3 regions of the Peribacillus sp. NPDC060253 genome follow, and region 1 is predicted to be linked to each of the others. Evidence: riboswitches for the same ligand, from Rfam matches in the RefSeq annotation. Region 1 holds a riboswitch; each other region holds the start of a gene.

What was found. Region 1 has a riboswitch for glycine ahead of gcvT (glycine cleavage system aminomethyltransferase GcvT). Riboswitches for the same ligand answer to the same signal wherever they lie in the genome.
Region 2: linked by a shared signal. The riboswitch ahead of glyA (serine hydroxymethyltransferase) and the one ahead of gcvT (glycine cleavage system aminomethyltransferase GcvT) in region 1 are both predicted to bind glycine.
Region 3: linked by a shared signal. The riboswitch ahead of ACFWE9_RS02725 (M20 family metallopeptidase) and the one ahead of gcvT (glycine cleavage system aminomethyltransferase GcvT) in region 1 are both predicted to bind glycine.

The regions. Positions count from the first base shown of each region.
Region 1 is NZ_JBHXAS010000002.1:111,709-117,455, forward strand. It holds gene gcvPA (aminomethyl-transferring glycine dehydrogenase subunit GcvPA) at 1-48, opposite strand, end outside; gene gcvT (glycine cleavage system aminomethyltransferase GcvT) at 66-1,172, opposite strand; glycine riboswitch at 1,305-1,388, opposite strand; glycine riboswitch at 1,392-1,479, opposite strand; gene ACFWE9_RS01295 (DEAD/DEAH box helicase) at 1,847-3,535, shown strand; gene ACFWE9_RS01300 (YqhG family protein) at 3,513-4,310, shown strand; gene ACFWE9_RS01305 (YqzE family protein) at 4,363-4,548, opposite strand; gene comGG (competence type IV pilus minor pilin ComGG) at 4,675-5,061, opposite strand; gene comGF (competence type IV pilus minor pilin ComGF) at 5,054-5,533, opposite strand; gene ACFWE9_RS01320 (hypothetical protein) at 5,481-5,747, opposite strand, start outside.
Region 2 is NZ_JBHXAS010000115.1:7,540-13,286, reverse strand. It holds gene ACFWE9_RS21700 (amino acid permease) at 218-1,597, shown strand; glycine riboswitch at 1,859-1,962, shown strand; gene glyA (serine hydroxymethyltransferase) at 2,132-3,382, shown strand; partial or broken gene ACFWE9_RS21690 (L-serine ammonia-lyase, iron-sulfur-dependent, subunit alpha) at 3,425-3,793, shown strand; gene gcvT (glycine cleavage system aminomethyltransferase GcvT) at 3,797-4,906, shown strand; gene gcvH (glycine cleavage system protein GcvH) at 5,063-5,458, shown strand; gene gcvPA (aminomethyl-transferring glycine dehydrogenase subunit GcvPA) at 5,460-5,747, shown strand, end outside.
Region 3 is NZ_JBHXAS010000005.1:60,199-65,945, forward strand. It holds gene ACFWE9_RS02720 (DUF1444 domain-containing protein) at 1-544, shown strand, start outside; glycine riboswitch at 918-1,021, shown strand; gene ACFWE9_RS02725 (M20 family metallopeptidase) at 1,288-2,475, shown strand; gene ACFWE9_RS02730 (DNA translocase FtsK) at 3,077-5,740, shown strand.

The DNA of each region.
Region 1 (5,747 bases):
CATTTCTTTTTTATCTTGCTCTGTCATGGGTAAATAACGATGTTTCATCTAATGACCATTCCCCTCTATTTACGTGGTTTTTTATAAAAAGGTGTTTGTATGATAACGGCTTTCAATCGTTTGGAACGGATTTCCACTTCGACTTCGGCATCCAGTACCGAAAATTCCTTATCGATAAGTACCAATCCAACATTTTTCTTCAATGTTGGAGATTGGGTACCAGTGGTGACCTCGCCAATGACTTTGTCTCCGCTGTAAACCTTATAACCATGACGAGGAATGCCACGGTCAATCATTTCAATTCCTACAAGCTTGCGAGAAGTCCCGTTCTCCTTTTGCTCAGCAAGAACTGCTTTTCCGAAAAAGTCAGCTTCCTTATCCACTTTAACCGCAAAGCCAATCCCGGCCTCTATTGGGGTGATGTCCGCTGAAAGCTCCTGCCCATAAAGCGGCAGTTTTGCTTCAAAACGCAGGGTATCACGGGCACCTAAACCTATCGGTTGTATCCCCTCTTCCTTGCCAGCATCAAGAATTGCCTTCCAAAGGGCCGGGCCATTTTCACTGCGGCTATATATTTCAAAACCATCTTCACCCGTATATCCAGTACGGGATACCATCGTGGAGATACCATTTATCATGACATTTTCCTTGAACTTGAAAAATCCAATTTCACTTAAGGCAGTATTTTCTGATAGTTTTTGCAATATCTTTTCTGCAGATGGTCCTTGAAGTGCTAGCTGTGTATAGTCACTCGATACATTCGTAATTTGGACATCTTCCGAAAGATTAGCTTGCAGCCAATTGAAATCTTTTTCTGTATTCGCTGCATTGACTACTAGCAGGTAATCATCCTCAGCCCTTTTATAAACGATGAGATCGTCTACCGTGCCTCCGTTTTCATAACACATAGCCGTATATTGGGCACCACCCTGTTGCAGCTTTGATACATCATTGGTCATCATCTTCTGTAAAAAAGAAAGGCTTCCAGGACCCTTAACATCCACTTCCCCCATATGGGAAACATCGAATAAACCCGCTTTAGTACGTACGGCTTCATGTTCATCCTTGATACCCGAAAATTGGACAGGAAGTTCCCAGCCGCCAAAATCAATCGTTTTCCCTCCGCATTCACGATAAACCTCAAATAGTGGTGTTCTTTTTAAATTGGTCAAAAAATGACCCCCCTCGGATTTTTTAAAATTTAAATCGGCTTCAAAAAGCTTCTTGTCATACCCATCAGAAATCCTGAGTCATGATGTAAAAAAAGCACAAAAAAGGACAGAGAAAGCCCGTTTGAGCTTTTTCTCTGTCCTGAAACCTGAAAGTTTACCTATATAATAGGTTTTCCCCTTTGGTGGCCATCCCAATACGGGCGGCGCTCTCCAGAGTTGCGTCCAATAAGAGTTCTTTTGCCTGAGAGATTCACTGCTAAGTTTGCTCCTTCGGCGCTACATCCGTAGTCTCTCCCCTTATCTTCACCCGCATATAAATGTCTACCAATGAAAGCAAGTGAATCACTCCCAACCATTAGTAAAGCATCGGAAGCATTTAAAGACCCCACACTCCAAAAACTTTCCGGAACCAATTGAATGATCTCCTTCAGTTATCATGGATAAAGCAGGAGCCTATAGCTCATACTAAGAGCACGCGAACTGCAAAATCGAGATAAAACGATTCATTTTTAGCGTTTGTAAATTAGAATTTTCTAAATATACTTATATCCTACCCTAAGAAACTTATCTCTGCAATATCTTTTGAAGATAAATATTTTTCTTACTTTACATATGTAATGTTCGGATTTTGACCTTATATTAAGGAATTTATGATTTAAGAGGGAGTTATTTCTATGAAAATCAATATATCCTTCAATTCTGAATGGAATGACGAGTTTCTACAAAAGATTGAGAATGATGGTCCATGGGGAAATTGGGAGCTGTATAAGCTGGCTGTTCAAATGGAGGAAAATCTCATCATCCCAGATTTTGAAGGTTTACAGGCGCCCAAGCACCTTCCGCAGTTAACCCCGCTTCCCCACCAATTGGAAGCAGCAAAACAAGTAGTGGAAAAGATGAATGGCAAAGCCATATTAGCCGATGAGGTAGGGCTCGGAAAAACAATCGAGGCTGGCTTGATCCTAAAAGAGTATATGATTAGAGGCCTTGTAAAAAAAGTATTGATCCTTGTACCGGCCTCCCTTGTGACACAATGGGCTTTTGAATTGAATACCAAGTTTCATATTCCAGCAGTCGTTCAGCGAAAAAGTTATGTTTGGGACTCCTGCGATGTGGTCATTTCATCCATAGATACAGCGAAACGCGCTCCACATCGTGATATTATTTTCAATCAGGAATATGACTTCATCATTATTGACGAAGCTCACAAACTTAAAAATAATAAGACGAAGAATTATGAGTTCGTCCAAAATCTGAAAAAGAAATTTTGTTTGCTCCTGACAGCAACTCCGATTCAAAATAAAGTAGAAGAAATTTTTCATCTTGTTTCGTTATTGAAACCAGGACACTTGGGAAATGCCTCACTCTTTTCAGAAAAATATAAAGGGAAAGGAAGGAACATAATTGAAGATGAACACCTAAAGGAACTGGTCAACACTGTTATGATTCGAAATCGGCGGGCCGATACTGGTATTGAATGGACAAAAAGGCATGTGGAAACGATCACCATTGAATTTTCCCCAACTGAACAGGCCTTGTACGACGCCGTTTCCCAATTCAAGCCGATTTCGGATGGATCAAAAGGTAGCGCCTTTTCGGCTCTCACCCTCCAAAGGGAAGCATGCAGCAGCAGAGAGGCGGTTTTTTATACATTAAAGAATATGAAAGCTAAATACGAACAACCTTCGCCTGACTTTTTGGCAAAGCTTGATGATTTATTTACTAAAGTGAATGAAACGGTTCAGAATTCCAAGGCTGAAAAAGCCTTGGAACTGATCAAGAAAATTGATGACAAAGTGATTATCTTTACCGAATACCGGGCCACTCAGCTATATCTGCAATGGTATCTACAACAAAATGGAATTTCCTCAGTCCCTTTCCGAGGCGGTTTTAAGCGTGGAAAGAAAGACTGGATGCGAGAATTATTCCAAAAGAATATACAGGTACTAATTGCAACAGAAGCTGGCGGGGAAGGAATAAATCTTCAGTTTTGTCATCACTTGATTAATTTTGACCTGCCATGGAACCCCATGAGACTTGAGCAAAGAATTGGGCGGATTCATCGGCTTGGTCAGGAAGAAGATGTGATGATTTATAACTTTGCCACGAAAAATACAGTGGAAGAACATATTATGAAGTTACTTTACGAAAAAATTAATTTATTTGAAAAAGTAATTGGTGAATTGGATGATATCCTAACCAAACTGGATATTAGCAACATTGAAGAATATTTAATTGATGTGGTCGGTGAATCCAAGACAGAGGGCGAAATGAAAATCAAGATGGATAATTTTTCGTCGTTAATTCAATTCGCTCAATCGATGAAAGAAGGTGAGGTCCATGCAGCAACAGGAAATTCATGATTTTTTACTAACATACTTTAATGCCAATGATTGTGAAATACTAGAAAATACACCAGCCCACCTAACAGTCCAATTGACGATCGAAATGGATAAAGAATTAATGAACCGTCCCTTTTATTGGCACTATCTAGAAAAAACAGGTGGCATTCCGAATCCAGCCAAGATTACTTTCATTACCAATCCAGAACAAGCTCCACCAGATTTGAAGGGAGAAATGATTCATTTTGGATCTCCTCGCCTACATCAGATCATTCAATCAACAAAAAAGCTTGCAGGGTATACTCGGCTTTTTGAGAATACAACTCAATCAAAAGGTGGGAATAATCCATTGTACCCCTGGCTAACCATGAATGTGAAGATATCTTATCAATGCGATCGTAAAAAAGATACCTTTATGTCGATCGGATTGAATTTAATCTCAGGCGAGATCATGGAAGGTTTTCACCATCGGGTTTTACCGGTTAAGGTCACCCCAAAAATACCGGATTACTCCTATACACTTTCACCGCTAATCATGCCAAAGAGTGGATTGGCAAGACTGGATACATACATCAGAAGAAGTTTCGAAGGGGATGACCATTCTTGGGCGGAAGAAGCCATATTGCGCTGGCAGAATGACTTGAATTTATTGGAGCATTTTTACAAAGATATGGATGAAAAAAGTGACAGCTATTATACCGAAAAAGAGGCATTAAAAGCGCAATATGAACCGAACATTAGAATCTCCATCATTAACGGAGGATTATTTTACCTTTCAGATAGAGCGTTGGGATAGGTAAACGTTGCATAATAAAAAAAACAGATGTCCTAGGATCAGGACATCTGTTTTATTTTTTGATATTATTCCTTACGAACATCGACAAAGCGAAAGGGACAATGCCAAACCAATGGGATATACCATGATTTTTATCCTCTTTTCTATGTCGGCGCTTTTCTTTACGTTCTTTTTTAGTCAGATTGAAATATTCAACAAGCTGTTGAGTCAGATATTTAATATAAGCATTTGTAGACATATAACATCACCCTATGCAAAGTATGCCCGGTATACGCCACTTTTATCCCTCATGTGTTTCATAAACACATCCCTCACCCTTCAGGCTCTTTTAATATGAGTAAACTAAGACTGTTGGCCTAGAACATCACACAGCCTGTTTTTCTATCCATTCTATCACTCTCCCCACTTCTGTATCGTACTGAATGATGACCCTGCCCACTCGGTCATTTATAGTTGTGGAAGTAAATTCAATATAAACATAAGGTCCATCCTGTTTCGTCAAGGAATACCGCACCACACCATTTGGGTATGAAATCTCCCCTTGAGTGATCTTGGGGATTTCTCCTACCCACTCTGCTGTCACATCCTTTACGGCAAGATGGACAAGATGATCTGCCACCAACGATTCTTCCACTTCTTTATAAAATTTTTTATCGATGATAAATTGATCGATCATTAATATCGTGAACATGATAAAAACACTCGCTACAATCATGACCATCGGGAAAACGACTCCTTTTTGATTATTCATCGACTTTCTTCTCATTTCTAAGAAAAGGATGAAATCTTCGACTGAAAGTAGTCCCTGCTTTATCCGTTATATGGATAACAATGAAACTGCCATCCTTTTTTACCTGGAATTCCGAAATATTTTGCAAGATGACCTCATGTCCCATACCATTCACACGCCTGCGGACCATATCTTCATATTGCTCAATGGATGATAATTGTTCGCCCGATAGCAAATATAATTTATTTCCCATTACATCCTGAACTTTAGAACTCCTGACCTCCTGCTGCATTTGCATAGTAAAGACCTCCCACTCTTTAGGGTGCAATTTCTCGCTTGACCCAATCTGGGTGTGAATGATTGAAAAAAGCTGTAAGACAAATAGAGATGTCGTCATTAAAATCATTAAAGAAAAAAGCATTTCGATCATTGTAAAGCCATCATTTTTTCGCAGCATCACAAATGGATTCACTTTTACCTGATGCATCTTCATAACGTACACACCCTTCAATCATTCCCGGTAATTCCCCGTTGTCCTTCCAAATCAATACATACGATCTTTTTTGGATAATGATTTCCTGTTCAAGTGCTTGAATTTCCCCATCCACGAATGCCGTCAATCTTTCATATAGTAAATGATGGGCCTCTGTCCTTATGACAACATTTTCCCGATGTATCATTAACTCCTCAAGAATCGGTAAAATGGA
Region 2 (5,747 bases), on a different contig from region 1:
TGTTTTTTCGCAAGATTGGCAGATTAGAAAAAAATTTAAAAAGGAACAGAATATGAATCTGTTATGAAAAAAATCTATATCTTGCACCTATTAAAGAAAGCGCTTACACGAGTGGGGTCATTCTCCCAGTACCTAATTATTTAACCCATTGAAGGATTGACCCTTTAGTCAGGAAAAAATCATAAATAGCCTATAAAACTAGAAAGTGGGAAATCGCATGCAGGAACAAAAGTTAGAGAGAGGCCTAAAAAACAGACATGTACAACTCATCGCTATTGGTGGGGCAATCGGAACGGGATTATTTCTTGGGGCAGGAAAATCTATTCATTTAGCAGGACCATCAATTTTATTTGCTTACATGATTACAGGCGTCATTTGCTTTTTAATCATGCGCGCACTTGGAGAATTACTCTTATCCAATTTGAACTATCATTCTTTTGTTGACTTTGTAAGAGAATATTTAGGTAATATGGCAGCATTTATAACTGGGTGGACCTACTGGTTTTGCTGGATTTCAATTGCAATGGCAGACTTAACAGCAGTTGGTCTTTATACCCAGTATTGGTTTCCCTCTGTACCACAGTGGATGCCAGGATTATTTGCGCTTGTCATTTTGCTATTTATGAATCTTGCAACCGTAAAACTTTTTGGCGAAATGGAATTCTGGTTCGCATTAATTAAAGTCATCGCTATTCTAGCACTAATTGTTATCGGTATTTTCATGATTATTAAAGGCTTTTCCACAGATTCAGGCGTAGCCAGTTTCACGAATCTATGGAGCCACGAAGGAATGTTCCCAAATGGAATAAATGGCTTTATCCTCTCATTCCAGATGGTAGTGTTTGCGTTTGTTGGTATTGAACTTGTAGGACTTACAGCTGGTGAGACAGAAAATCCAGAAAAAGTTATCCCAAAAGCAATCAATAATATTCCTATTCGGATAATAATTTTCTACATTGGCGCACTTATTGTCATTATGAGTGTTTATCCGTGGAACGCAATCATCCCATCGGAAAGCCCATTCGTCCAAGTATTCGTGGCTGTTGGTATCGCTGCGGCTGCTGGTATCGTCAATTTTGTCGTCCTAACATCAGCTGCTTCAGCATGTAATAGCGCAATCTTCAGTACAAGCCGGATGGTATACTCACTTGCCAAAGATAAAAATGCACCTGTGCCATTTGCAAAACTTAATGCCCGTAAAGTACCTGCCAATGCATTGGCCTTTTCAACTGTCGTCATTCTAATTTCCGTTGTATTGAACTATTTAATGCCAGAAGGAGTATTTACGTTAATTACAAGTATTTCTACAGTATGTTTCATTTTTATTTGGGGAGTTACTGTCATCAGTCATTTAAAATACCGCAAAACAAGGCCAGATCTAGCGAAAATGAACAAATTTAAATTACCACTTTATCCAATTTCTAATTATTTGATCCTTGCTTTCCTAGTGTTCGTACTTGTTGTGCTTGCCCTTTCGGAGGATACTCGTGTTGCCTTGTTCGTAACTCCTATTTGGTTTATTATGCTGATTGCGATTTATAAGATGCGGAAAACGGAGGTAGATCATTCGAATCAGAGGAAGGCAGCGGGAAATTAAGTGGCAATCTGCCCGCATTAATAAGCAACCATTAAGATATCTGAATGATCATATTTTGATGAGAAAAAGATTATTTTAGAATAGTTTTGTTAGCGCTTTCAAAAATGCTTGACATAATTAGCCACAACTACTATTCTAAATTTACCAAATTGAATAAGCGGATGACAGTTGTGGGAGAGTGCAATGCGACACAAGCCACCGAAGGAGCAAGTTCCAAAAAGACCCTTGGAACAAATCTCTCAGGTAGATGGAACCACAACTGGACGCACCTCTGGAGAGCGCGTATAAACATGTACGCCACCAAAGGGGAAAGGTTCTATTAAAAATGGAGCTAAACTCTCAGGTAAAAGGACAGAGAAGGGTAGAGAACGCTACGTTACCCTTTTCTGTCCTTTTTTGCGTGCAAAAAAGGTAGTAAAGCATACTGTTTTTAACAGTCTTCATAGAAAAGTAGCTGTAGCGGGAAAGAGGTTTTAGGTCTCGAATCATACTAAAACTCAGAATAAGTAAAAAATGTCTAGGAGGAAAATAAAAATGAGTTTAAAACAAAATGATTTAACTATTTTTGAAGCGATTGAGAAGGAAGGACAACGTCAACATCAAACCCTGGAATTAATTGCATCAGAAAACTTCGTTAGCCCAGATGTATTAGAGGCAATGGGAAGCGTGATGACAAATAAATATGCAGAAGGTTATCCAGGAAAGCGCTATTATGGTGGATGTGAATTTGTCGATGTGGCAGAACAAGCAGCTATTGAACGCTTAACAAAGCTTTTTGGTGCCAAATATGCAAATGTTCAGCCTCACTCAGGTGCACAAGCCAATTTCGCAGTTTTTTTCGCACTGCTTCAGCCTGGTGATAAAGTGATGGGAATGAACCTTTCACATGGTGGCCACTTAACACATGGAAGTCCAGTCAGCGTTTCAGGAAAATGGTTTGAAGTGGTGTCCTACGGAGTTAAAGAAGATACTCAATTAATTGATTATGATGAGTTGGAAGCAATGGCAAAGAAAGAAAAACCTAAATTGATTATTGCAGGGACAAGTGCTTATCCAAGAACGATTAATTTTGCACGATTTAAAGAAATTGCCGATCAAGTTGGTGCAAAACTTATGGTGGATATGGCTCATATAGCAGGGCTGGTAGCAACTGGTCTTCACCCATCTCCAATCCCATATGCAGATGTTGTGACAAGTACTACTCATAAAACATTGAGAGGACCGCGCGGGGGTATCGTTTTAACAAACGATGAAGAAATTATCAAAGCGATTAATAAATCAGTGTTCCCAGGAATTCAAGGCGGCCCACTCATGCACATCATTGCAGCAAAAGCGGTTGCTTTCAACGAGGCTTTACAACCAAGCTTTAAGGAATATACGAAACAAGTCATTGAAAATGCTGCAACACTTGGCGAAACATTAAAAAATGAAGGTGCAGCCCTTGTTTCTGGTGGAACAGATAATCATATTGTCCTTTTAGATTTGCGTCCGTGGAATTTAACAGGAAAAGAAGCAGAGAAATTATTAGAAGAAGCGGGCATTACCGTTAATAAAAATACGATTCCATATGATCCAGAAAAGCCATTTGTTACGAGCGGTATCCGAATGGGAACAGCAGCTTTAACGACTCGAGGCATGAAGAAAGAAGAAATGGTGAAAATTGGTGAAGTGATTGCAACTGTTCTAAAGAGTAAAGGAAATAAAGAGGTTCTTGAGAAAGCAAAAGAAATAACAAAAGGGATTTGTGATGTTTATCCGTTATTTCAACAGCCAATTACTGTGTAAGAAAAGGGGTAGCTCAATGGAATTATTCCTTTGCTGAAACCTGCATCGGCCATGGCAGCTGGGACAATCGTTGAGTTAAAAGGCGGATCGCCACAGCAAACCGTGAATTCGACAGCCATTGCGATGAAGTCACTTTTAGGATTGGTTTGTGATCCAGTCGCAGGACTTGTTGAAGTTCCTTGCATCAAGGGGAATTCGATTGGAGCCTCGATTGCATTTTCAGCGGCCGACATGTCTCTAGCTGGGATTGAAAGCCGCATACCTAGTGATGAGTTAATTGAAGCCATGTATAAGGTAGGAAATGATATGCCAAGGACCCTTCGAGAAACGTCAATTGGAGGCCTGGCGATGAAAGAAACCGGTAAACGGAGAAAGAACATTTATTTTACAAAAAATCATAATCGGGGGTAGATCATGGGTACTGAAACAGCATTAAAGCAAACACCGCTTTTTGAAGTATATAAAAAGTACGGGGCAAAAGTTATTGATTTTGGTGGCTGGGCTCTGCCAGTTCAATTTACCAGCATTTTAGAAGAGCATGAAGCTGTTCGAACAGAAGCAGGACTTTTTGATGTTTCTCATATGGGAGAAGTACTTGTGGAAGGGAAAGATGCCGAGAGTTATATTAACTACCTTGTTACAAACGATGTAACAAAGCTTAGCATCAATCAAGCACAGTATACCGCAATGTGCTATCCAGACGGCGGAACGGTCGATGATTTATTAGTTTATAAATTAGGGAATGAAAAATATTTACTTGTTATTAATGCCGCAAACATTGAGAAAGATTACGAATGGATGAAGCAGCATGTAAAAGGAGAGATGGCGCTCCAAAATATTTCGGAAGACATCGCCCAGCTTGCGATCCAAGGTCCAAAGGCAGAAAGCATTTTGCAAAAGTTAACGGAAATAGATTTATCAGAAATTGGCTCTTTTAAATTCGCCCAACATGTCAGCATATCCGGGATTACCGACATACTTGTATCCCGTACAGGTTACACAGGAGAAAATGGATATGAACTTTATTTAGCAGCAGACAAAGCGGTAGTACTCTGGGAGAAGTTATTAGAAGCAGGAACCACGAATGGATTACAACCATGTGGACTTGGTGCACGGGACACGCTTCGGCTTGAAGCACGTCTTGCACTCTATGGCCAAGAACTAAGTAACAATATCAGCCCGCTTGAAGCAGGAATCGGCTTTGTCGTAAAGACGAACAAAGAAAGTGACTTTATCGGAAAATCTGCACTTACAGCACAAAAAAAAGCTGGATTAAAACGAAAATTAGTGGGGATTGAAGTAACAGGCCGGGGGATTCCGCGTCATGGTTACAAGGTAATTTCTAAAGGTGGAGAGGAAATAGGTATTGTTACATCCGGAACACAATCACCATCTTTGAAGAAAAGCTTAGGTCTTGCTTTGATATCAGCAGACCAAGCTGAAGTGGGGGCGCCGATAAAAGTGGAAATCCGTAATAAAATGATTGAAGCCGTTATTGTTAATGCACCATTCTACAAAAGATAAGTGGAAATAATATTTTAATAGAGTTATCGTGTAGTTTTCTTAGTTGATGTCCGTTACCTTGCATGCAGCCCGAAATCGACAACCTGCTATGAGTAAATTACCTAAAATATATTCAGAATTATGTGAATAGTAAAAAAACGAAAAGGGGAAAATACAATGACAAAAGTAATATCAAGTTTACGATATAGCAAAGAACATGAATGGGTGCAACAATTAGAAGGAAATCGTGTACGTATTGGAATCTCTGATTATGCACAAAAGGCACTAGGTGATATCGTCTTTGTTGAAAATCCAGCGATTGATGATGAAGTAACTGTCAATGAATCGATGGGAACGATCGAGTCAGTTAAAGCAGTTTCCGAACTTTACTCACCTGTTTCAGGTACGGTAGTTACTGTAAACGAAGAGTTAGAAGGCGCTCCAGAGACGATTAACGAGCATCCATTTGAAGCAGGGTGGTTAGTCGAAGTAGAAATGTCCAATCCAGAAGAGTTAGATTCACTTCTAAACGAAGATGAATATCAAGCATTTACTAATGAAGGAGAGGAATAATATGACAGCCACTTATAGATACCTTCCTGATACGAAACAGGACCAAGAGGAAATGCTTAAATTTTTAAATATTTCTTCTATAGATGAGTTATTTGAAGATATTCCAGCTGAAATTAGCCTGCAGGATGAGCTAAACATTCCAGAGGCGGTTCCTGAACCGCTTCTTTTAAAAAAAATGAATCAGCTTGCTACAAAAAACAAAAATGCGAATCATTACCCAACTTTCCTAGGTGCGGGTACATATGATCACTATATTCCAAGTGTAGTAAATCATATGATTTCACGTTCC
Region 3 (5,747 bases), on a different contig from region 1:
CATTTTCCCTGTCATCCGTTCGACTTCCTTTCCAATGGAATCAGAAGAAGGAAATCCTTTTTTATTCGATGAGCATACGGCTGAAACCCGGATACTTTACGCACTCGATTTGGGGAAGACCTACCGTTTGATTGATGAAAAGATGATTCAACGGGAAAATTGGCAGGGTGAAAGGATCCGTGAAATTGCCCTTTTCAATGCCCGGTCCCTTTCCACTGAAATGAAGTCGGATATCGTTGCCGGTAATAAATTTTACTTTTTAAACACCAATGATGGATATGATGCTAGCCGAATTCTTAACGACTCCTGGCTTCGGGACATGAAGGACAAGATGGAGGGGACCATGGCGGTGGCCATTCCGCATCAGGATGTCATCATCATTGCCGATGTGAAGAACGATACGGGATATGATATTCTGGCACAAATGGCCATGAGCTTCTTTGCGAGCGGTCATGTACCGATAACGGCTCTATCATTCCTTTACGAAGAAAATGAGTTGGAGCCCATCTTCATTATGGGTAAAAACAAAAAGCGTGAACAATGAATCATTGAAAAACATAGGACCGTGTCAGCATGGAAAAGTTCCAGCTTGGCAGTGGTCCTTTATTTATGGAGTACTATGTGCAAGTTTAGTAGAGTTAGAAGTTTTCAGGTCCATATGTTCAATGAAAAGGAAGCGTGAGTGACAAAGCAGCAAGGAATTTTTTTTTTACAGCCGTAAGTAATCATAATTCCGAGAGGGATATCTCCGGAATGTTCTGTTTAATGGTGTTGAAATTTATTTTAGTATGGGTGATAATATAGTTAGATTATTTTGAAAATAGAGATTATTGCTGATGGTGAATAGGGACTGGTATGAGTTTCAGTCTGAATTGGTTCACGATTTTAAAAAACTGAATATTTAAATTATATAGCGGATGAATGTTGTGGGAGAGTGCAAAATATAATGCCACCGAAGGAGCAAGTTCCAAAAATCACCCTTGGATCAAATCTCTCAGGTAAATGGAACCGCAACTGGACGCAACTCTGGAGAGCGCGTATGAAACATGATGCCACCAAAGGGGAAATCTCCAGAAAATAAAATGGAGTTAAACTCTCAGGTAAAAAGGACAGAGAAGGGGAGCAGTAAGTTTACGCAACCCTTTTCTGTCCTTTTTTGGCGTGCAAAAAAGAATGGGGCCAGCTTTATTTGGCTTCTGACAGGCAGGCGTGCAGCGAAACGAAGCCTTCCATTTCGAAAGGCCTTCCTGATCAAAAACTTATATTGAAATAAAGGGGGAAAATATTTTGAAAAATCAATTAATGAACATGCTTGAAGCCCGTAAAGAGGAAATGGTTCAAATCCGCCGTCATTTACATGAGAATCCCGAGCTTTCCTTCAAAGAAGAGAAAACAGCACAATATATCATTGATTTTTATAAGGGTAAAGATGTGGACATTCAAACGAATGCAGGAAATGGATTAGGGGTCATCGTAACGATCGAAGGCGGGAAACCAGGGAAAACGATAGGTCTACGAGCCGATTTCGATGCATTGCCGATTACAGAAGAAACGGAGGTTCCGTTCCGATCAACAAATGAAGGTGTCATGCACGCCTGCGGACACGATGGCCATACCGCTTATTTATTGGTCCTGGCAGACTGCCTAGTAGAGTTAAAAGATTCCCTTTCCGGTACCATTAAAATCATTCATCAACATGCAGAAGAAACACCCCCTGGAGGTGCAAAAAGTATTATGGAATCAGGGGTTCTGGATGAACTGGATGCTGTTTTTGGCATTCATTTATTCCCGACATATCCAGCTGGGGAAATTGGATATCGCAGCGGCTTTTCGATGGCTGGAAGGACCTACTTCAAATTGGAAATAAAAGGCATGGGCGGCCATGGTTCATCCCCGCATATGGCCAATGACGCAATTGTAGCAGGTGCCCATTTCGTCACAGCCGTGCAAACCGTTATCAGCCGCCGCTTGAACCCTTTTGATATGGGCGTGGTTACGATCGGTTCTTTTGATGGAAAAGGTAGTTTTAATGTCATTAAAGATTGTATAGAAATAGAAGGGGATGTCCGTTACATGACAGCAGAGACACAAAAGCTGATAGATAAGGAAGTCCACCGGATCGTTAAAGGGATAGAAACGGAATTTGGTGTTCAGTGTGAACTTTCGTATGTGCCTGATTATCCACCGTTATATAATGACCCTGAACTGACTGGATTCGTGAAAAATAGCCTTGAAAGTATGAACGACAAAGATATTAAGAAGGTCATGGAATTTCCGATGTTCTCAGGTTCGGAAGATTTTTCGTATTATGCAGAAAAGATTCCTGGCTGCTTCTTTTACATCGGCTGTAAACCAAAAGGGGTGGAAAGGGCTTATTTCAATCACCATCCTAAATTCGATATAGATGAAGATGCCCTATTGATCGCTGCCAAATCAGTCGCACAAGTTGTATGCAGCTTTGGTGAATCGGAATAGTCAAAATGGCCCTTTCTTAGCAAAAAAAACGCTGGAACCCACAAAACACCGTTCGGTTTAAACGAACGGTGTTTTATAAGTTTCAGCAGTTATATGAATGCCACCGGCGATTTCGTATAGGGTGATGGCATGTGTTACGGACGTCTCTAATAGTTGCATGGAAACTTAATCTCTTTGTAAACGCGATTTAACAGCGGTGTTTTATTTAAATAGTAGACTAGGGACTAAAGTTATTTCGCGGCGGATAGGTTTAAACTCTTTTCAGAAGGGGTTTAGTAGGGTAGGAGTTAGGCGAAAAACGTAGAGTTGGTAAAGAATCGGAAAAAAATGTACATACAAATCCCAATTTAGCTTAAATTTTCTCGATATTTTAAAAATAACTGGTAGAATTAGTTACATAACTACAGATGTAGAAAGAGTGATAGGTTTGAAATGGCTAAATAAGATGAAAAAATGGTTCCAAGCAGAGGAAATTATTGAAATTGAAGAAATTATTATAGATGAACCGCTTGATGAAGAAACATTAAGGAATATGGATTTTTCGAAGATTTCTAAGGAAAAGAAAGAAGAAATAAAAGTTTATAATCAAACAGTGGAAAAAATGTCCCAGACAAAAGATCCGGATACAAAAATCCTGTTTCAATATCCAAAAGGAGAGTTCAAGTTTCCTCTCATTCCCGACAGGGAGCATAACAAAAGAAGCCCTAGGGAAAGAAAGAAAGAAGATCGCGAACCAAAGCAGGGAAACATGACCAAAGAAACGAGAAGGCCAGTGAGGGAGCCTGAACCAAAACGGGGAAGCACGAATCGGGAGCCTGAACCAAAAAGGAGAAGCACGAATCGGGATTCAAACCCAAAAATAGTCCCGTCGAATACTCCATTCCGCCCAACGGAAATCCCTTCACCTATTTATGGATTTCGCCGTCCGGAAAAAAAGATCGTCCCTTCTGAAAAAATTGTCGAATATGAATTAGAAAGCACACTGCCTGTTCTTAAAAAAGAAGAACTTCATAATGATATTCCAGCATCAATCCCTGAAGTTCCAACAGCCTATGAGGAATTGAAGATAGAACCATCCGTTCTTGTACCAGAACAAGTGGAAGAAAAAAGAGAAGGGTCGGAGATACCCGCTTTCTTTCGTGAAAATTCCATTGAGGCGGCACCTGAAGAACCAGTAAGCGAGCCCGCTGAACTAATAACAAAGCAAGTGGAAGAAAAAAAGGCTTATGAACACGATCATGATGATTTTGGACGAGAAGTCGCTGTATCCATAATGGAACAGGTTGAAGATGCACCGCCTGAAGCTATAGAGGTTCCTAGGGAAACCGCGGTACTATCACCTCAACCGATGAGTCATGCAAGTGAATCATCATCTGTGATACCGGATGAACAGCCTAAACCAACGAAAAAACATATCCCTTTTAATGTGATGATGCTTAAGCAAGATCGAAAAAGAAACGAGTTCTTGAATAAAATGATCCCGGAAAAAAAAAGCCTTAATGCCGAAAGGGGAATAGTTTCACTTGAAAAGGAACCTCTAATTAATGCTGATGAAGCGGAGGCAGGACAAGCGAAACCAACCATTCCTGAAGGGCAGACGGAGGAAGGCAAGGGTATGTTGAAAGATGGAACTCCTGTCACTCCAGAACCCGTAAACTTTACGGAAACCAACTATGTTTCCGAAAAGGTCGCCAAGCCCGAAAATGCTGTTGAAGCCAATATCGGTTCGAACCCGGTCCATGAAACTTCCATTTCTGAAAGTGGTAATCGTGGTGCAGCCTTCTCCAAAGCAGAAGGGAGACAGAGTGCAGCCCCAGAATCTTTTGGTTCCCTGGAAGTCGATGATAATCCATACTATGTGTTTCCAAATATTGAGTTGTTGACACCTCCTACTTATGCTGTGCATGATGATGAGTGGCTCGAGGAACAAACTTTATTACTGGATGAGACGTTGAAAAATTTTAATGTCCGTGCAAAAGTTGTCAATGTCACTCAAGGGCCGGCAGTGACTCGTTTCGAAGTGCATCCGGAACCGGGAGTGAAGGTGAATAAAGTGACAAACCTGATGGATGACATCAAATTAAGCCTTGCCGCCCAGGATATGCGGATGGAAGCGCCGATACCGGGTAAACATACAATTGGGATTGAGATTCCGAATAGGAAAAGCAAGCCGGTATTTTTGCGAGAGGTTTTGGAAAGTACTGAATTTCAAGAGCATGAATCACCTCTTGCAGTGGCACTCGGCCTTGATATATCAGGGCAGCCTATTATCACGGATTTGAGAAAAATGCCTCATGGATTGATTGCCGGACAAACGGGATCAGGGAAAAGTGTCTGTATCAACACCATGCTGGTCAGCTTGCTTTATAAGGCGACGCCTCAGGAGTTGAAATTACTATTAATCGATCCGAAAATGGTCGAGCTTGCCCCGTATAATCGAATCCCGCATTTGGTCAGTCCGGTCATAACCGATGTAAAGGCCGCTACGGCTGCGTTGAAATGGGCGGTAGAGGAAATGGAACGACGCTATGAATTGTTTGTACATGCCGGTGTCCGTGATATCAGCCGCTTTAATGACCAAGCGGAAAAAGCCGGTCAATATTCGAACAAGCTGCCCTATATCCTGGTGATCATCGATGAGCTTGCGGATCTAATGATGATGTCCCCGGCTGATGTTGAGGAGGCGATCTGTCGCATTGCTCAAAAAGCCCGGGCCTGTGGCATTCATTTAATTGTAGCCACTCAGAGACCTTCAGTCGATGTCATCACTGGATTGATCAAGGCAAATATCCCGACAAGGATCGCGTTCTCTGTTTCTTCCCAGGTCGACTCGCGCACGATTATCGATAGTGGGGGAGCAGAAAAGCTGTTAGGAAGAGGAGATATGTTATTTGCTGAAAACGGTTCATCAAAAACGGTTCGTTTGCAAGGAACTTTTGTAAGCGACGAAGAAATAGATCAAGTCGTCAACCACGTGAAATTGGAGCAGCAACCGAAGTATCTTTTTGAACAGGAAGACTTACTGAATAGGGCCCAGGTCACTGAAGAAGCGGATGAACTGTTTTTCGAGGCTTGTGAATTTGTCGTGAGCCAGCAGGCTGCATCTGCATCAAGCGTCCAAAGGCGCTTCAGAGTCGGTTATAACCGTGCAGCGCGTCTAATAGAAATGATGGAGCAGCAGGGAGTCGTATCTGAATCCAGAGGATCAAGACCCAGGGATGTTTTGATTACAGAAGAAGAACTGGAATTTTTAGATGGTAATTAAGAGAACC